Linked DNA regions of Martelella endophytica. The protein of the gene in region 1 binds, or shares a complex with, the protein of each later gene. Links are inferred from orthologs where the notes say so. Each region holds a gene or a part of one and is shown on either strand. Other genes may lie near its edges.

Region 1 (10,153 bases):
CAGGGCGGCGACGAACGCGCCGCGGGCGTCGTCCAGATCAAGGATCTGATCGAGGGCAAGCGGCTATCCGGCGAGATCGAGGACAACGCCGAATGGCGCGAGGCCCGTGTGGCGCAGGAAACCGTGCCGGAAGCGGAACTGGTCGAAAAGGTCCGCGCCATGCTGGAAGCGCAGGCCGAAGACCGGCGTCGGTAAGTCTGGCGACAGGGCCGCCCATGCCCCCAATCTCTCCCCTTGAGGGAGAGATGTCGCGAACGCGACAGAGAGGGGTGAACCTTCTCCGCCAACTCAGGACATGCGGTTTGCGCTGCACCCCTCTCTGCCCCTGTCGGGGCATCTCCCCCTCAAGGGGGGAGATTGTTTGGTGGAGCTGTTTGGTCCCTCGAAAAGCGGGTTGTCTGCCATCAGGCTATGCTTCATCCTCTTTTCCGGAGGCCATCATGCTCAAATCCATCCATCATATCCAGCTTGCCATGCCGAAAGGCGGCGAGGATGCGGCGCGGGCGTTTTATGCCGGGGTGCTCGGACTCGCCGAGGTGGAGAAGCCTGACAATCTGAAAGCGCGGGGCGGGTGCTGGTTCGAAGCCGGCGAGCTGCGCGTCCATTTCGGTGTCGAGCCGGATTTCAGGCCTGCCCGCAAGGCGCATCCGGCGTTTCTGGTGGACGATGTCGCGGCCGTTGCAGCGGCGGTGGAACAGGCCGGTTACGAGGTCAAGGCGGACGAGCCGCTTGATGGGTTTCTGCGCAGCTATATCCATGATCCCTTCGGCAACCGCATCGAACTGATGCAGGTTTTGGGCTGAAGCCTGCCGCAATCGTTGACTTTTGCCGCAAAGGATGGTCATCGGATGCGGCAAACAGTAGAGACCACCCATGCCGTCCACAAAAGAGCCGGATTGCGCCGGCGCCATCCTTGAGGCCTTTGCGGCACGCGATACGGTTCTGACCGATACGCCGGTGATCCAGCCTGCCGCACCGTTCCTCGATATGACCGGCGAGGCACTGCGCCGCCGCATTTTCATGACCGAGAGCGAGACCGGCGAGAGCCTGTGTCTGCGCCCGGAATTCACCATTCCCGTCTGTCGCCACCATATCGCCGAAAACGCCGGCACGCCGCAGCGCTATGCCTATTGCGGCATGGTGTTTCGCCAGGCGCGTGATGATGGCGCTGCGGAGTTCTTCCAGGCCGGCATCGAGGATCTGGGCGCGGTTGACTTCGCCGCCGCCGATGCCCGCGCGATTGCCGATGCCGCAAGCATACTCGTCGAATGCCTGCCGGATACCGAATTCGCCGTGACGCTCGGCGATCAGTCGATCTTCGAGGCCGTGGTCGGTGCGCTCGGCCTGCCGGGCGGCTGGCAGAAGCGGCTGATCCAGGCCTTCGGCAATCACGCGCGGCTTTCCGCGCTTATGGAGACGCTGGCCCGACCGCAGCCCGTCGCCGGGCTTGACCGCCGCGTTGCCGCCTATCTCGCCGATGGTGATGAGGCCGGTCTCGTCGGCCATATCGCCGCGACGATGGATGCCACCGGCTATTCCACCAATGCCAGCCGCAGCCCCGACGAAATCGCCCGCCGGCTGAAGGAGAAGCTCGCGCTCTCCGTCACCAGCCTCGATGCCGATGCGCTTTCCGCGCTGCGTGCCTTTCTGGCGCTGGAGGTGCCGCTGTCCGAAGCGCGCGACGCGCTGGGCGCCTTCGCCGAAAAATTCGAACTCGACATTGCCGGCGCGATCGCCGTGTTTGCCCGCCGCATTGAAGCGCTTGAGGCAACGGGCACGGATATCGCGGCCATCACCTATCGCGCCGCCTTCGGCCGTCCGCTTGACTATTACACCGGCCTCGTCTTCGAGATCGCCGAAAAGGGGCCGCGGGCCGCGCTTCTTGCCGGCGGCGGGCGTTACGACCGGCTGCTGACGCTGCTGGGCGCCGAAGGCCACATCCCCGCCGTCGGATTCTCGCTCTGGCTCGACCGGATCGAACGCGCCGGAGAAACCCCATGACTGTCACCATTGCTCTACCCTCCAAGGGCCGCATCAAGGAAGGTGCGGAGGCCGCGCTCGCCAGGGCCGGCCTGAAGGTCGTCACCAATGGTAACGACCGCTCCTATCGCGGCCATGTCGAAGGCCGCGAGGATATCGAGGTTGCCTTCCTTTCAGCGTCGGAGATTTCGCGCGAGGTCGGCCGCGGCGCCGTCGATTTCGGCGTCACCGGCGAGGACGTGGTGCGCGAGAACGTGGCCAATGCCGACGCCCGGGTCGAATTCATCAGCCGCCTCGGCTTCGGCCAGGCCGATGTCGTCGTTGCCGTGCCGGAGATCTGGCTCGATGTCGACACCATGGCCGATCTCAACGACGTCGCCTCAGAATTCCGCAGCCGTCATGGCCGCCGGCTGGCGATCGCGACCAAATTCTGGCGGCTGACGCAGCAGTTCTTCACCGCAAAGCACGGCATCCAGCTCTATCGCATCGTCGAAAGCCTGGGCGCCACAGAGGGCGCGCCGATGGCCGGGCAGGCCGATATCATCGTCGATATCACCTCCACCGGCTCGACGCTGAAGGCCAACCACCTGAAGATCCTTTCCGACGGTGTGATTCTCAAGTCGGAAGCCTGCTTCGTCCGGGCGCGCAAAGCCGAGCACGAGAGCGATCCGGTGACGGCGGAAATCATCGCGGCGATGCGCGGCTGAGACCCGGTAACAGATTCTTGTCTCGAAAACGCAGGTTTTCAGTGCAGAAAGGTGACGATTAAGCGGAATCGTCATCTTTTTTGTCGGCGAGACACTTTTTAGCCACAAAAAAGGCAAGTGTGATCTTGCGGAAAGCTCTTCCGCATCACATCTGGCCCCTATCTTTTCAACTCGCATTTCAGCAGGAGCGTCAATGTCCCGCCTGTCCGATTTTCCGATTACTCAGCGCTGGCCAGCGAAGAATCCCGACGTCATCCAGCTCTATTCACTGCCGACGCCGAACGGTGTGAAGGTTTCGATCGCCCTTGAAGAGCTCGGTCTACCCTATGAGGCTCACCTCGTAGCCTTTGCGCGTGACGAGCAGATGACGCCCGAGTTCCTGTCGCTCAATCCGAACAACAAGATCCCGGCGATCATCGATCCGGACGGCCCCGACAACGCTCCGATCGGGCTGTTTGAGAGTGGCGCCATCCTGCTCTATCTCGCCGAAAAGGCGGGTAAGCTCATCCCGAACGATCCGGTCGGCCGCTACGAGACCATCCAGTGGGTGATGTTCCAGATGGGCGGCATCGGGCCGATGTTCGGCCAGTTCGGGCATTTCTACAAGTTTGCGGCCGACAAGGTTGCCAACAATCCCTATCCGGTCGAGCGCTACACCAACGAAAGCCGTCGTCTCCTCGGTGTGCTCGAGGGACGGCTGCGCGACCGCAAGTTCATCATGGGCGACGAGCCGGGCGATTACAGCATCGCCGATATCGCGATCTTCCCCTGGGTGCGCGGCCTCAGCGTGCATTATGATGCGGCTGAAACCCTACGCCTCACCGATTTCCCGTGTGTTTCCGCCTGGGTCGAGCGCTGCTCGGATCGGCCTGCGAGCGTCAAGGGCTTCACGGTCCCGGCGACGGCATAGGACTTCGCAAAGATTCCAAGGAAGGCGCGGTTCAACAGACCGCGCCTTTTTCTTTTGCGTGCCCTGCTCTTCATGAGGGAACAGCCTCGTCCGTCCAAGCGTTTCTGGCTGGTCGTGGAGATTGCGACCCCTGCAAAACGAGGAGAGACCCCAATGGCCAAGCAGAAAACGCTGGACGACCTATTTCTGGATACACTGAAAGACATCTATTTCGCCGAACGCCAGATCTTGAAGGCGCTGCCGAAGATGGCGCGGGCGGCACAGTCGGAGGATCTCGCCGTCGCCTTCCGCAACCACAAGGAAGAGACGGAAGGGCAGATCGAGCGGCTGCAGGAAGTGTTCGAGCTTCTGGGCAAGTCCGCCCGCGGCAAGACGTGCGAGGCCATCCAGGGCATCATCGCGGAAGGCGAGGAGATCATCGAGGAGTTTGATGGCACGCCTGCACTCGATGCCGGGCTGATCTCTTCCGCCCAGGCCGTCGAGCACTACGAGATGGCCCGTTACGGAACGCTGCTTGCGTGGGCGAAGCTGATGAAGCGCGATGCCATCGCGAAGCTTCTGGAGGAGACCTACGAACAGGAATCGAACGCTGACCTCGAGCTTTCCAAGCTCGCCGAAAAGGCGATCAACCTGGAGGCGCAGGCTGCCTGAAAAGATATGCGGCGGACCGGTGGCAGGAAAGGCGGCTTCGGCCGCCTTTCTCATGTCGTTTTGCGATAAATCTAGAAGCGGAAGCCGATACCGGCCATCACATGGGCCTGGCTCAGTTTCGAATCCGGCAGGCCGGCAAGGCCGGTCGCCTCGCTGATGAGATCGGTGGTTCCGTAGTCGGCGTAGGTCGCCTGCAGGCGGGCGAAGACGTGCTCGTTGACCGCGTAGTCGATACCGGCGCCGATCGTCCAGCCATTCATCACCTCGTCATAGGATCGGCCGGTGAGCGAGAATGTGCCGTGAATATTGGTCGCGGCATAGCCTCCGGTCGCATAGACGAGCGCCTTCCTGAAGGCATAGCCGAGCCGTCCCCCGATGGTTGCCTGCCACTCGGTTTCAAACGTCACCGTCTGGCCGTTGAGGAAGGGATAGACGGAAACGACGGTGTAGTCGTGTTCGTTCCAGTCGTAGCCGTAGGAGCCCTCAAGGCCGACGACAAGATTGTTGTCGAACTGGTAGTCGTAGCCGCCGAAAATGGCCGCGCCACCACCGCTTGCGACTTCCCCCGAAGTCTTGTCGAAAAGCGTCTCCGGAATGTCGCCGGCCGTCCAGCCATAGCCGCCTTCGAAACCGATATAGGCCCCGGTCCACGTCAACGCTGGCTGCGGCAACGGCGGCGTCACAACAGGCGCCTGCGCGGTCAGATCGGCCGCGCAGGCTGCGGAGGCGAGCCCGGCTGCAATGCCGACCGCCGCAAAAACTGATTTCATCTCACATCCCCTGAATTGAGCTCACAAAAAGAGCAGGTCAATTCTGGTAAATCGACAAGAAAGCGTTCTCTGCTGCAGCCTTCCCCTTCCGCGCCAAGGGCGAAGTGGCAAAAATATCACCTTTATGCCGCCTTGACGCGTGTCAATTAGACGACGCAACCCACCGACGTGTTTGGTTGTCAGGTGGAGACTGGAGCTTTCGGGCGGTCGACGACCCATGACTAGCCGTAATTTAGATGTCATAAAAATAATTTGTATAAAATCTATTTTTATGAAATGAGAGCGACATGACAGATCCTGCTATTTCTTCTCGCTTTCAATTCGGCGCTCAGTTTGTACAGCTCGCACGGCACTGGCGACAGGCCATCAACGATGAGCTCGCTGCAATCGGCTTCTCCGATGCAACCTGGACTCCGCTCTTCTATCTCTGGCGTTTCGGCGACGATGTCAGCCAGAAGGAACTGGCAGGCCGGGCGGGGCTCGATACGTCGAGCATCGTCCGGCTGCTGGACCTGCTTGAAGCCGACGGTCAGATCGTGCGTGTGGCCGATACGCGTGACCGCCGTGCCAAACGCATCCGCCTGACGGACAAGGGACGGACCTCGGTGGAGACGATACGGCGTGTTCTGCACGCTGCGGAAGGGGAGCTTCTGAGCGACCTTTCGGAGGATGAGATCAGAGCCGTGCTCGCGGCCTTTGCGAAGATCGATGCGAAACTGAAGAAATGACGACAAAAACATTGAAACCGAGTGCCCGGTTCGCAAGCTGGGGCGAGCGTATCGGGCTGGACCGCGCGCGCTCCATCTTTGCGCTTCGCACTGCCATTGGTGCCTGTCTGGCGGTCCTCATTGCCTGGCTCATGGGCCTTGATCACCCGCAATGGGCCGGCATGACGGTCTGGGCTGCATCGCAGCCGACACGCGGCCAGCTGCTGGAAAAGGGGTTTTTCCGCATCGCGGGCACCATCGCCGGCGCTGTGGCCGGCATGGTGCTGATGATGACTTCAGGGGGCAACCCCTATGTGATTGCCGCCGGCCTTGCCGTTTGGGTTGGCCTTTGTGCCGCGATCGGAAACCTGCAGCGTGGCTATGTCTCCTACGGAACGATCGTCGCCGGCTATTCCGCCGCTATGGTGGTTCTGCTGGACAGTTCGCATCCCGATCATGTCGTCGGGCTTGGTCTCGACCGTATGGCGACGATCCTGACGGGCGTTATCGTGTCGATCGTCGTCAGCTGGCTTCTCGCATCGGCTGGCGACGAGAGCGAGGTGACCCAGGGCGTTCGGCTTCTGACGGGGCGAGTTCTTCAGGAGGTGGCCAACACGCTGCGCGGCGAGCGCTCCGCAAGCGGGCACTCCAGGGCGCGGCTTCTTTCTGAAATCGCCGAGCTTGATGACAAGCTTGATCCCCACGGCGCGGGCTCGCTCAAATCCAGACGCTTCGTCAAGTCGGCACGAGGGGTTCTCCTGGCCGAACTGGCGGCGATCCTGTGGCTCACCGACGGGCCGGTCCGCTCCTGGCCGCCGGAGGTTGCGGATGCGCTGGAAAAGGCTGCGCAGGCGGCGAATGCAAACGCGCCGCATCGGGAAATGCTGATGCATCTCGATCATGCCGTCGACGTCTGCTCGGCGTCAGCCGACCCCGGTATGCCGGCGCCGCTCGAGCATATTCTGGGCGACCTTCGGGCTGCATTGCGGCGCTATCTGCCGGGCCAGGACGAGGGCAGGGGCTTTGCCCGAACGGGCGTTCCGGTGATGCTTCATCATGATTTTGTCGGCGCGCGCCAGGCCGGAATCCGGGCCTTCACGGCGCTGCTTGCCATCGGAATTCTGTGGGCGGTTACCGGCATTTCCAGCGGCCCCTACATGCTGCTTGGTCTTTCGATCATGGTGTCGATGTTCTCGACTTTCGAGAACCCCGCAAGCTTCATGCCCTTCGTATTCGTCGGGCAGGCATCCGGCGCGGCGGTGGCGGTCATTTGCCGCTGGGTTTTCTGGCCGCATGCGACGAGCGAATTGCAACTGATCCTGATGCTGTTTCCGTTCATCCTTGTCGGTGCTTTCCTCATGGGGCACAGGCGCACAGTCAAGTTCGCCTTTGACTACAACATGGTCCTTCTGCTGCTGTCGTCACCCGCATTGCCTTTGACCGGTACGCTCGAAATGTCGGTTGTCGGGGCAATCTCTGTGGCGGCGGCGCCGGTTCTTGCGCTCCTCATGTACCGCCTGATCTATCCGACAGACGCGGCACGGCGAGCCGAGATGCTTGAAAGGGCCATTGTCGGAATGCTGCGGGAAATGGCGGCAAGTCCTGGCGCCGGTCAGAACGTCGAGGTCATCCGCGCGCGCCTCTACTATCGCATACTGAGGCTTGTTCGCTGGCATGAAAAGCGTGGCAATAGCATCGAACAGATCGCCCGTGTCGGGATTGCGGTCATAAACCTTGCCGACGTCATCCATGATCTGCAGGTCATGCGCGCCGGAGATCTTCCTTCGCGTCAGAGGCGGGCGGCAGAGGCCGTACTTCGTTCAGTCGCAACGATCGACGCACAGCCGCGCCGCGCCGCCGCTATTTTCGGTCTGGCGTCCTCCCGGCTCAGCGAAACCGCTGGCCGCAATGGCGGTAGACTGCTGTCGGTTGGCCAGGAAATCGCAGCCAACGCGGCCTTCTTTGCCCGCGCTGTCTGATCGTTGCAAAGCGAAGCAAAAAGGGGCGGTCCGAAGACCGCCCCTTTCGTAATTCCGGATGGACCGTGGGGTCACTCCGCAATCAGGCTTTCGCCTGATTACATCATGCCGCCGGTTCGGCGCGCTTGCGACGCCGAACCGGAAGGAATGGCGCGCTTGCCGCGCCAAACCATTGGACATGATGGGCGTGCTATTCTGTAATCAGGCTTTCGCCTGATTACATCATGCCGCCCATGCCGCCCATTCCACCCATGCCGCCCATGTCGGGCATGCCGCCAGCCGATTCCTTCTTAGGAGCTTCGGCAATCATGGCTTCGGTGGTGATCAGCAGCGAGGCAACCGAAGCTGCGTCCTGCAGAGCGGTGCGGACAACCTTGACCGGGTCGACGATGCCCATGGCGATCATGTCGCCATATTCACCGGTCTGAGCGTTCCAGCCGTAGTTGAAGTCGCTCTTTTCGAGGATCTTGCCAACAACGATCGAAGCTTCGTCGCCGGTGTTCGTGACGATCTGGCGGGCCGGAGCCTGCAGAGCGCGACGGACGATGGCGATGCCGGCATCCTGGTCGGCGTTTTCGCCCTTGACCGTAACACCAGCGGAGGCACGCAGAAGGGCAACACCGCCACCGGGGACGATACCTTCCTGAACGGCCGCGCGGGTCGCGTTCAGGGCGTCATCGACGCGGTCCTTCTTTTCCTTCACTTCGACTTCCGTGGAACCGCCAACGCGGATCACGGCAACGCCGCCGGCGAGCTTGGCAAGACGTTCCTGCAGCTTCTCGCGGTCGTAGTCGGAGGTGGTTTCTTCGATCTGAGCCTTGATCTGGGCAACACGTGCCTCGATGTCGGCCTTCTGGCCGGCGCCGTCGACGATCGTGGTGTTTTCCTTGGTGATCGAGACCTTCTTGGCCGTGCCGAGCATGTCGAGCGTGACATTTTCGAGCTTGATGCCGAGATCTTCGGAGATGACAGTGCCGCCCGTCAGGATGGCGATGTCTTCCAGCATGGCCTTGCGGCGATCGCCGAAGCCCGGAGCCTTGACGGCAGCAATCTTCAGGCCGCCACGCAGCTTGTTGACGACGAGCGTAGCAAGGGCTTCGCCTTCGACGTCTTCAGCAATGATGATGAGCGGCTTGTTGGACTGAACGACAGCTTCCAGAACCGGCAGCATGGCCTGAAGGTTGGAGAGCTTCTTTTCGTGCAGCAGGATGTAGGCGTCTTCCAGATCGGCAACCATCTTCTCGGAGTTGGTGACGAAATAGGGCGACAGGTAGCCGCGGTCGAACTGCATGCCTTCAACGACTTCCAGTTCGGTTTCAGCGGTCTTGGCTTCTTCAACCGTGATCACGCCTTCATTGCCGACCTTCTGCATGGCTTCGGCAATGTCTTCACCGATCTGCTTTTCGCCGTTGGCGGAGATGGTGCCAACCTGGGCAACTTCAGCAGAGGTGTTGATCTTCTTTGCCTTGGCAACGAGTTCCTTGGCAACTTCGGCGACAGCGAGGTCGATACCGCGCTTGACGTCCATCGGGTTCATGCCGGCAGCAACGGCCTTCGAACCTTCCTTGACGATGGCCTGAGCCAGAACCGTCGCGGTGGTGGTGCCGTCACCGGCCGTGTCGTTGGTCTTCGAAGCAACTTCGCGGACCATCTGGGCGCCCATGTTTTCGAACTTGTCTTCGAGTTCGATTTCCTTGGCGACCGAAACACCGTCCTTGGTGATGCGCGGAGCGCCGAAGGACTTTTCGATAACAACGTTACGACCCTTGGGGCCGAGGGTGACCTTCACGGCATTGGCGAGGATGTCGACGCCGTCGAGCATCTTTTCGCGCGCGGTGCGGCCGAATTTGACTTCTTTAGCAGCCATTTGAAAACTCCTGGTTTCTCAAACGTGGATGGGCATCAGCCCGGCTAAATGCTTCAGGAAGCGTCGATTAGGCGACGATACCCATGATGTCGGCTTCCTTCATGATCAGAAGGTCTTCGCCGTCGAGCTTGACTTCAGTGCCCGACCACTTGCCGAACAGGACGCGGTCGCCGACCTTGACGTCGAGCGCGACAACCTTGCCGCTTTCGTCACGGGCGCCGGAACCGACGGCGACGATTTCGCCTTCCTGCGGCTTTTCCTTGGCGGTGTCGGGGATGATGATACCACCCTTGGTCTTGGCTTCAGACTCGACGCGACGAACGACGACGCGGTCGTGCAGGGGGCGGAAAGAAATGCTTGCCATTGTCTATTCCCTCGATCAAATGACATGTCGCGGGCACCTGAGGCGCCAACGCGGATGAGTGTTAGCACTCTCCGTTGGCGAGTGCTAATGGCGGAGATTTAGGTGGGGGGCATGGCGCTGTCAAGGCGCAGCAGAGGCTATTTTATCTCAAAATTTTGCGGCCAAGGTTGGGCAAAGGTCGCTCTCCTGTCTGCTGTCGGCTTCCGCCAAGAGCGCTC
Region 2 (9,960 bases), 1.7 Mb from region 1 along the record:
CGACCGGCTGACCGGCATCTATGTCATGGGCGGTCTTGCCGTCTTCGTCTTCGGCGCTCCCGCCTTTCTGGCCGATCGGTCTGGCCGTATTGCAGGCCTCACTGCCGCGATGGTGATCGTGGTTTCAAGCCTTGGCTATGGCTGGCACCGCCTGTCGCAGCCGGAGCCGGCGGCCGGTTCGGTGCTGAATTTCCGGCTGGTGCAGCCGGATTTCGACGATCAGGACTGGGCGACGGAAGAGGGGCGGGGCAAGGTTTTCGCAACGCTCATGGCACTCTCGTCCGAACCGCCGGCGCCCGGAACGCCGCCGCCGGACGTGATCGTCTGGCCGGAAAGCTCGCTCCCCTTCCTGCTGGAAGAGCGTCCGGATGCACGCACCGCCATTTCCGGCATGCTGCAGCCCGGACAGGTGCTGATCCTCGGCGCGGCCCGGTTTGCCGGCCGCAAGCCGGATGGCTGGCCGCAGTTCCATAACGCCGTCTATGTGCTCAACGACGAGGGTGAGACCGTGTCCATAGCCGGAAAGACGCACCTTGTGCCTTTCGGCGAATACCTGCCCTTCGAGGACTTCTTCCGCTCCATCGGCCTTTCGGCCCTGACCCGGCTGCCCGGAAGCTATGTGCCGGCCGCCAACCGCCAGATGCTGGTTCTGCCGGACGGCACCAGCCTGTTCCCGCTGGTGTGCTACGAGGCTGTCTTTCCGCGGCTGGTGGCCGATGGCACCGGCGACGCCGTGGCGCTGCTCAATGTAACCTATGATGCGTGGTTCGGTTACACGCCCGGCCCGTTCCAGCACCTCATGCAGGCGCGGCTGCGCGCAATCGAGACTGGCAAGCCACTGATTCGCGTCGGTGAAAATGGGGTCACGGCGGTTGTAGACGCTCATGGACGTGTTAGAGATCGTTTGCCTTTCGACACGCGTGGATTTCTCGATGTACACATTCTGCATCCAAAGGCTGCAAAATAGGCTATACGAAAGGCTATTCGTCTTATACGCGTGACTAGAAAATTTGCTTTAGGGATAGATAACTCACCCAAAGGTTTTATAATTGGCGCGTAATTGACCCGTTTACCCTAAAATTGCATAGTACCGACGCCTGATACTCAACTAGGGCTTTTTCTCGCCGAAATCCGATGGTTGTATGTCCATCTGACTGGGTGGCGGCCACGGCCGCTTGTCAGGCTAGCGAAGTTAGGAAGAAAAATGATAGAAAATAAAAAGAAGCCGAACCCCATCGACGTGCATGTTGGGAGTCGGATCAGGTTGCGCCGTACCATGCTGGGCATGAGCCAGGAGAAACTTGGTGAAAGCCTGGGTATCACATTCCAGCAGATCCAGAAGTACGAGAAGGGCACCAACCGCGTTGGCGCCAGCCGGCTTCAGAACATCTCCACGATCCTCAACGTACCGGTCTCGTTCTTCTTTGAAGATGCGCCGGGCGATCAGGCCCGCAGCGCGACGGGCATGGCCGAAGCTTCGAGCTCCAGCTATGTGGTCGATTTCCTCTCATCCTCCGAGGGGCTGCAGCTCAACCGTGCTTTCGTGAAGATCGGCGACCCCAAGGTCCGCCGCAAGCTGGTGGATCTCGTCAAGACGCTGGCTGCTGAAGCCGAATAGATACCCGTCTGCGAGAAAATGTCCCTAGCAGCGCTGGAAGGCGGCCATAACCGCCTTCTGCTTGCGCGCATCCGCATGCCTCGCGATTGGACATAAAGGTATATTTATATCGTTGTGCGCTTGTCATCTCGCCGCGAAATGACTAACAAATCGGGCTAGTTTCTATGTGGGGAATCCCGATGCGCAGCAATTATCTGTTTACCAGCGAATCCGTTTCCGAAGGCCACCCCGACAAGGTCTGTGACCGTATTTCCGACGAAATCGTCGACCTCGTCTATCGCGAGGCCGTCAAGACCGGTGTCGACCCGTGGTCGGTCCGCATCGCATGCGAGACGCTGGCGACCACCAACCGGGTCGTGATCGCCGGTGAGGTCCGCCTGCCGCCGAGCCTGATGAAGCTTGACAAGAACGGCAAGGAAATCGTCAATCCGTCGCGGTTCAAATCTGCCGCCCGACGCGCCATCCGCAACATCGGTTACGAGCAGGACGGTTTCCACTGGAAGACGGCCCGCATCGACGTGCTTCTGCATGCCCAGTCCGCCCACATCGCGCAGGGCGTTGATAACGCATCCGATCGCCAGGGCGACGAAGGCGCGGGCGATCAGGGCATCATGTTCGGTTTCGCCTGCCGCGAGACACCTGAGCTGATGCCGGCGCCGATCTATTACGCCCACCGCATTCTCCAGACGCTGGCCGAGGCCCGCAAGGCCGGCGAGGGCGAGGTTGCCCTGCTTGGCCCCGATGCCAAGAGCCAGGTGACCGTGCGTTACAAGGACGGCAAGGCATCCGAGGTCGTTTCCATCGTGCTTTCGACCCAGCATGTCGACGAGAGCTGGGATTCCAAGAAGGTGCGCAGCGTCGTCGAACCTTATGTTCGCGAAGCTCTCGGCGAGCTGCCGATTGCCGATGATTGCGTCTGGTATGTGAACCCGACGGGCAAGTTCGTGATCGGCGGGCCGGATGGCGACGCCGGCCTTACCGGCCGCAAGATCATCGTCGACACCTATGGCGGTGCAGCGCCCCATGGCGGCGGCGCCTTTTCCGGCAAGGACACGACCAAGGTCGATCGCTCCGCGGCCTATGCCGCGCGCTATCTCGCCAAGAACGTCGTTGCCGCGAACTTTGCCGAAAAGTGCACCATCCAGCTTGCCTACGCCATCGGCGTTTCGCAGCCGCTCGCCGTCTATGTCGATCTGCACGGCACCGGCAAGGTCACCGAGGAAGCCGTCGAGAAGGCGATCCGCGAGGTGATGGACCTTTCGCCCTCCGGCATTCGTCGCCACCTGGCGCTCAACAAGCCGATTTACGCCAAGACCTCCGCCTATGGCCATTTCGGTCGCAAGGCTGGCCGTGACGGCTCGTTCTCCTGGGAAAAGCTTGACCTCGTGCGTCCGCTGAAGCAGGCGCTGAAGAACTGACGGTAGGCTCGTGAGCGCAGATAGCGGAAACCAGACGGGACGTGCTTTCTTCGGAAGGCGCAAAGGCAAGGCATTGCGCGAGCGGCAGGCGCGCAATCTCGCCGAGTTGCTGCCTCGGCTTGCGCTCGATCCCGCTTCGCCTCGGCCAGCCGCGCTGGCCACCCTTTTTGCCGCCGATGTCGAACATTTTCGCCTCGAGATCGGCTTCGGTGGCGGCGAGCATCTGATGCACCGGGTGCGGGAAAACCCCGCGACCGGATTCATCGGCATCGAACCCTTCGTCAATTCGATGGCCAAGCTCCTGGGCGAGGTCGAGGTGGATCCGCCAGGCAATCTCCGGCTTTACGATGACGATGCTGTCGACATCCTCGACTGGCTGCCCGATGGCTCGCTCGATCAGATCGATCTTCTTTATCCCGACCCCTGGCCGAAGCGGAAACACTGGAAACGGCGGTTCGTCTCTCAGGCCAATCTCGCCCGCTTCCACCGTGTGCTGAAGCCGGGCGGGCTGTTCTGCTTTGCCTCGGACATCGATACTTATGTCAACTGGACGCTGTTGCATTGCCGCAGCCATGGCGGCTTCGCCTGGACGGCACGGCAAGCGCAGGACTGGCTGACGCCGTTTGCCGGCTGGCCCAGCACGCGCTACGAGGCGAAGGCCCGGCGCGAGGGGCGCGGCAGCGCCTATCTCACCTTCCGTCGATTGCCGTAAGTCTCAGTGCAGCGTGACGGTGGTGAGTTCGTCTTCCATCGCCTTGAAGAAGATGCTGGTGCGGTTTTCGGTCAGAAGCAGCAGCGTGCCGTCAGCGGCAAACAGGGCCCAGAGCGTCTCGGCGGATTTCAGCTCGGCCTCGGGGAAGCGCTTCAGGGCCTCCTCGCGCTCGAATGCGCGGAAATAGCCAAGGTTGCCGGCGCCGAAGGCGGCTAGCTGTTCGGCTTCACGGGCGAAGTTCGCGCTCGGGGTTTTCATGGATGCCTTTCCTGACCTTGGGCGGCCGCGGGCGCGGCCAGTCTTTGAAGGCTAGTCTGAAACGGAAATATTAATTTTCCGTACCTCTTTCGGCCTGCGGGCGATATCGATTTCCAGAAGGCCGCGTTCGAGGCTGGCGCCGACGACATCCATGCCGTCGGCAAGGGTGAACTGGCGGCGAAACTGCCGGCCGGCGATGCCGCGATAGAGAAACTCGCCCTCGGCCCGCTCTTCCTGCAGGCCGCTGACGAAAAGTACGCTGTTTTCGGCCACGACGTCGAGTTCGTCCTCGGCGAAGCCCGCAACGGCGAGCGTGATGCGCAGGAAAACGCCATCCGGCTCATCCGGGAACCAGCAGACGTCGAAAGGCGGATAGCCGGCTCCGCCCTTCAGGCCATCGCGCGCGGCATTTTCCAGGTAATGCGGGTCGATCCTCAGATCAATTCTCGGCATGGCTCGGCTCCGGGCTTGCCCTTTCCATATGGCCGGTCATGGCCGTGATCGCAAGGGCTGGCTTGCTTGACAAGTGAATGTCCAGGCTGCAGTGCTCACATTCCAGACTGGTGCCCGCTACAGGAGAAGACGCATGGCCGCCCGCAAGATCATCATCGACACCGACCCCGGACAGGACGACGCCGCCGCCATCCTGCTGGCGCTGGCGAGCCCGGAAGAGATCGAGGTGCTGGGCATCACGGCGGTGGCCGGCAATGTGCCGCTGGCGCTGACCAAGCGCAACGCCCGCATCGTCTGCGAACTGGCCGGCCGCCCCGACATCCGCGTCTTTGCCGGCTGCGACAAGCCGATGAATCGGGACCTTGTGACCGCCGAACATGTTCACGGCAAGACCGGCCTCGATGGCCCCGACCTGCCGGAGCCGACCATGCCGCTGCAGGATGCGCACGCCGTCGACTTCCTCATCGAAACCTTGCGGACCGAGCCGGAAAAGACCGTGACGCTCTGCGCGCTGGGGCCGCTCACCAATCTCGCGACCGCCTTCGAGAAGGCGCCGGATATCGTGGCGCGCGTCCAGGAGATCGTGCTGATGGGCGGGGGCTATTTCGAGGGCGGCAACATCACACCCTCGGCCGAGTTCAACATCTATGTCGACCCGGAGGCGGCAAAGGCGGTCTTCGGCGCTGGCATTCCGATCGTGATGATGCCCCTCGACGTCACCCACCAGCTTCTCTGCCTCAAGGAGCGGGTCGAGCGCATCGATGCGATCGGCCGGCCCGCGGCGCAGGCGATGGCGGCGATGCTGCGCTACTACGAGCGCTTCGATATCGAGAAATACGGCTCCGATGGCGGCCCGCTGCATGATCCCTCGGTGACGGCCTACCTCATCCGGCCAGAACTTTTCTCCGGCCGGATGTGCAATGTCGAGATCGAGACCGCCTCGGAGCTGACGCTCGGCGAGACCGTGATCGACTGGTGGCGTGTGACGGAGCGCAAGCAGAACGCCATGGTCATCGGCAAGGCCGATGCCGACGGCTTCTTCGCGCTTCTGACCGAGCGCCTGGCGAGACTTTAAAGTCTCGCCTCGACCTCGGCGATCACCGGAATGGACGGCTGGGCGCCGGGCTTGAGGCAGGCAAGCGCGCCGGCCACCGCCGCCTGGCGGGCCGCCTCCTCGAAGGCAAGGCCGCGGTCGAGGCCGCTTGCCAGATAACCGCAGAAGGTGTCGCCGGCGCCGACCGTGTCGATGGGCTCGATCTTCAGGCTGTCGATCTTGTGGAAGGCGCCTTCGTGCACGGCGATGACGCCATCGCCACCGAGCGTGATGACCATCGTCTGGCCGGTCTCATCATGGCGGGTCTTCAGCATCGCGGCACGGCCCGCGTCGCCGAGTTCGTTGGCACCGACGAGGCGCTCGAATTCCGTCTCGTTGGCAATCACGATATCGGCGAGCAGGCTGAGTTCGGCGGCTTCGTCGGTGAGCGGCGCGGTGTTGAGCACGGTTCTGACACCCTTCGCCCGCGCGGCCTCGAGTGCTGTGCGAATGGCGGGGGCAGGGATTTCGAGCTGCAGCATCAGGATATCGCCGGCCGCCATGCTGTCGACGGCGGCCCTGGCGTCCGCTTCATCGAGCGTGCCGTTGGCGGCGGCATTGATGACGATGACGTTCTCGCCATCGCCGCCGACGAGGATCATGGCGGTCCCCGTCGGGCCATCGGTTGTCTTCAGCGCGGAGAGATCGACGCCGGCAGCGTCAAGAAGCGCCGTTGCCGGCCCAGCGAATTCATCGGTGCCGACGGCGCCGGCCATTGCGACGCGGGAGCCAGCCCGGCGCGCTGCGAGAGCCTGGTTCGCGCCCTTGCCGCCCGGCGCGGTCGCGAAGGATGTCCCCGTCACGGTCTCGCCCGGTTCCGGCAGGCGTTTCGTCGTGGCGATGAGGTCCATGTTGATGGAACCGAAGACCGTGATCATGGTGTTCTCCCGAATTTATAGGCCCGCCGCCAGCGCTCAGGGCCGATCGGGATGTTTTATGGGAGGCGGGCGATGATGACAATCAGTCCTCGTCGACGATCCTGAGTTTCATGCGGCCGAGGTCCGAAGGCGACAGCGGCCGCTCCTCTTCCGTCACTGCGGGCTCCTTCACCTCGAATTCAAGCGCGCCGATACGTTCGCCGCGCCGGGCGATCTTGCCTGTCGAAACGCGGATCTGCTCGACGTCCTGACGGGCCTGTGAGAAATGCCCGGCGAGCTTTTCCACCCGTTCGTTCAGACGTGTCAGGTCGCCCATGAGATGCGCGACTTCGCCCTGGATCAGATGGGCCTGCTCGCGCATGCGCTGATCCTTCATCACCGCCTGCACGACCTGGATCGAGAGCAGCAGCAGGGTCGGCGAGACGATCACGACGCGGCGGGCGTGCGCGCGCTGGATGATCGCCTCGTGTTGCTCGTGAATGTCGGCGAAGATCGATTCGGAGGGGACGAACAGGAAGGCGGTGTCCTGCGTCTCACCGGGTATGAGGTATTTGCCGGCGATGTCGCGGATATGGGTATCAAAATCGCGGCGGAAGCGCTGCTTTGCGGCGCGGGCCTCCTCGTCGCTTGCGCTGTCGCGCAGCGCATTCCACGCTTCCAGCGGAAACTTGGCATCGATGACCAGCGGCGGGGCGCCGTTCGGCATGTCGATCAGGCAATCGGGGCGGGTGCCGTTTCCAAGCGTCGCCTGAAAATGATAGCTGCCGGAGGGCAGGGCGTCTGCAATGATCGTCTCCATGCGTCCCTGGCCGAAGGCGCCGCGGGTCTGCTTGTTGGAGAGGATCGCCTGAAGGCCGACGACGTCCTTTGCCAGCGACTGGATGTTGTTCTGCGCGGCATCGATGACGGCGAGCCGCTCCTGCAGTCGCCGGAGGTTTTCATGCGTGGTCTGGTGCTGCTGGTGCAGCGTCGAGCCAATGCGCTGGCTGAGGCCGTCGAGCCTGGAGCCGAGCGCGGCATTGAGCTCCGACTGGCGGCTGCCGAAGAGTTCGGCCATGGTCGCCATCCGCCCCTGCATCTCGCTCTGCGCCTGCACGAGGTTCTGCAGCTGATCGGTGAGCACATCCTCCCGCTTTCCCCCGCCGCGCCTGAGCGCGAAGGCGAGCACCCCGAGCAGCACGAGCACGCAGGCAACGAGCGCGACGACCATGGGATCGGCAGTCAGGATCAACTCGGACAGGCTGTTCATGGCATTCCCTCACATGTGGCCAGCCTAGCAGATGCTCACCGAAAGAAAAGATCAAAACGTGAACACGTAAAACTTTCCCGTTCAGTCCACCGTGCAAAACGACGAAACCATTTGCGTGGCGACAAGTTTGCGCTATTTGAGGCCCATGACGACCATGCCACTCATCATTTTGCCGGACCCCTTGCTGCGCAAGGTTTCCGCCCCCGTCGAGCGCGTTGACGCCGACCTGAAGAAACTTGCCGACGATATGCTGGAGACCATGTACGAGGCTCCGGGCATCGGCCTTGCCGCGATCCAGGTCGGCATACCGCGCCGGATGCTGGTGATCGACGTTTCCAACAAGGAGGACGAGGAGAAAGATCCTCTGGTGGTGATCAATCCCACCATCCTGACCTCCTCGGACGAGCGCTCGGTCTACGAGGAAGGGTGCCTGTCGATCCCGGAATTCTATGCCGAGGTCGAGCGACCCGCTTCGGTGCGCGTCAGCTACACCGATCTTGCCGGAAAGCAGCAGGAAATCGAGGCCGATGGCCTGCTCGCCACCTGCCTTCAGCACGAGATCGACCATCTCGATGGCGCCCTGTTCATCGATTACTTGTCGCGGCTGAAGCGCGAGCGGGTGATCAAGAAATTCAGCAAGGTCGCAAAGCACAAGCTTTGACCGGCCGCGAAAGGACGGAACATGGCGCTCAGGATCATTTTCATGGGAACGCCGGCGTTTTCGGTTCCGACGCTGAGGGCGCTGGCGGAAGCCGGTCACGAAATTGCGGCGGTCTATACCCAGCCGCCGCGCGCTGCCGGTCGGCGCGGGCTTGAAGAGGTCAAGTCGCCGGTCCATCAGGCCGCAGAACTGCTTGGCATCCCGGTCCGCACGCCACTCAATTTCCGCGAGGAGGAAGACCGTGCGACCTTCCGCGTGCTCGACGCGGATGTCGCGGTCGTCGTCGCCTACGGCCTGCTTCTGCCGGAGGCAATCCTCACCGGCGCCCGTCTTGGTGCCTATAATGGCCATGCCTCGCTGCTGCCGCGCTGGCGCGGTGCGGCGCCACTGCAGCGCGCGATCATGGCAGGCGATGCTGAAACCGGCATGATGGTGATGCGCATGGAAAAGGGCCTCGATACCGGCCCCGTGGCGCTCTCTGAACGGGTCGCGATCGGCGAGAACATGACCGCCGGCGAACTGCATGATCGGATGATGCATGTCGGCGCGAGGCTGATGGCCGAGGCTATGGTGCGGCTTGAGGCCGGCGACCTGCCCCTGACGCCCCAGGCGGAAGAGGGCGTGACCTACGCGAAGAAGATCGAGAAGTCCGAGACCCGGATCGATTTCAGCCGCCCCGCCAAAGAGGTTCACAACCACATACGCGGCCTTGCGCCCTTTCCGGGTGCCTGGACCGAGGTGCCGACCGGCCGCGGGCTGGATCGGGTCAAGGTGCTGGAAAGCGCGCTCGGCGAAGGCGAGGGGCGGGCAGGAACGGTGCTTGAAGGCCCCGGTGTGACGATCGCCTGCGCAAGTGGCGCCGTGCGGCTCCTGAAGCTGCAGAAGGCCGGCGGCAAGGCGCTCGACGCCGACGATTTCCTGCGCGGCACGCCGCTTCCCGCAGGCACGGTGCTTGTCTGATGCCACGCTACCGGATGACGGTCGAATATGACGGCACGGATTATGTCGGCTGGCAGCGGCAGGACAATGGCCGTTCGGTGCAGGGCGGGCTGGAAGCCGCCGCCTTTCGCATTGCCGGCGAGAAAGTGACGATCAAGGGCGCGGGACGAACCGATTCGGGCGTCCATGCCGAAGGTCAGGTCGTGCACCTCGATCTTGCCCGCGAATGGACGCCGTTCACGCTGCTGAATGCGCTGAATGCGCATCTGCGGCTCGCCAGGGAACGGATCGCCGTGGTCGACGTCGCGGTGGTGGCCGATGATTTCGATGCCCGGTTCTCGGCGCTGAAACGGCATTACCTCTATCGCATCCTGAACCGCAGGGCCCATGCCGCGCTCCTGCGCAAGCGTGTCTGGTGGGTTCCGAAGCCGCTTGATCACGAAGCCATGCATGAAGCAGCCCAGCGGCTCGTCGGCCATCACGACTTCACGACGTTTCGCTCCGTCCAGTGTCAGGCGAAATCGCCGGTGCGCACGCTCGATAGGCTCGATGTGACGCGAGACGGCGATTTCATCGAGATCCGCGCTTCGGCGCAGAGTTTCCTGCACAATCAGATCCGCTCCTTCGCCGGTACGCTGAAGCTTGCGGGTGAGGGCAAGATGTCGGCGGATGACGTCACGG

The links.
Region 2: the proteins of groL (region 1) and metK are in contact, whole or in part, in a cryo-EM structure (PDB 8P4O), measured with the Escherichia coli proteins. The link is inferred for Martelella endophytica from one-to-one orthologs.

The regions. Positions count from the first base shown.
Region 1 is NZ_CP010803.1:2,518,810-2,528,962, forward strand. The notes cover bases 7,247-10,153. They hold groL (chaperonin GroEL), read right to left. Parts: upstream 9,572-10,153; coding sequence 7,922-9,571; downstream 7,247-7,921. Other genes in these bases: TM49_RS11495 (FUSC family protein), read left to right, coding at 7,247-7,704; groES (co-chaperone GroES), read right to left, coding at 9,639-9,935. Outside these bases: hisS (histidine--tRNA ligase), read left to right, coding at 1-195; TM49_RS11460 (VOC family protein), read left to right, coding at 441-803; TM49_RS11465 (ATP phosphoribosyltransferase regulatory subunit), read left to right, coding at 874-2,001; hisG (ATP phosphoribosyltransferase), read left to right, coding at 1,998-2,687; TM49_RS11475 (glutathione S-transferase N-terminal domain-containing protein), read left to right, coding at 2,881-3,597; TM49_RS11480 (YciE/YciF ferroxidase family protein), read left to right, coding at 3,751-4,248; TM49_RS11485 (outer membrane protein), read right to left, coding at 4,320-5,018; TM49_RS11490 (MarR family winged helix-turn-helix transcriptional regulator), read left to right, coding at 5,306-5,746; more of TM49_RS11495, read left to right, coding at 5,743-7,246.
Region 2 is NZ_CP010803.1:4,200,346-4,210,305, reverse strand. What follows is about bases 1,044-3,916. They hold metK (methionine adenosyltransferase), read left to right. Parts: upstream 1,044-1,797; coding sequence 1,798-3,036; downstream 3,037-3,916. Other genes in these bases: TM49_RS19465 (BQ00720 family protein), read right to left, coding at 3,752-3,916; trmB (tRNA (guanine(46)-N(7))-methyltransferase TrmB), read left to right, coding at 3,047-3,748; TM49_RS19480 (helix-turn-helix domain-containing protein), read left to right, coding at 1,205-1,618. Outside these bases: lnt (apolipoprotein N-acyltransferase), read left to right, coding at 1-967; more of TM49_RS19465, read right to left, coding at 3,917-4,006; TM49_RS19460 (Hsp20 family protein), read right to left, coding at 4,058-4,459; TM49_RS19455 (nucleoside hydrolase), read left to right, coding at 4,593-5,534; TM49_RS19450 (ribokinase), read right to left, coding at 5,531-6,430; TM49_RS19445 (DNA recombination protein RmuC), read right to left, coding at 6,513-7,679; def (peptide deformylase), read left to right, coding at 7,825-8,340; fmt (methionyl-tRNA formyltransferase), read left to right, coding at 8,362-9,300; tRNA pseudouridine(38-40) synthase TruA, read left to right, coding at 9,300-9,960. UniProt on the Escherichia coli protein: Catalyzes the formation of S-adenosylmethionine (AdoMet) from methionine and ATP.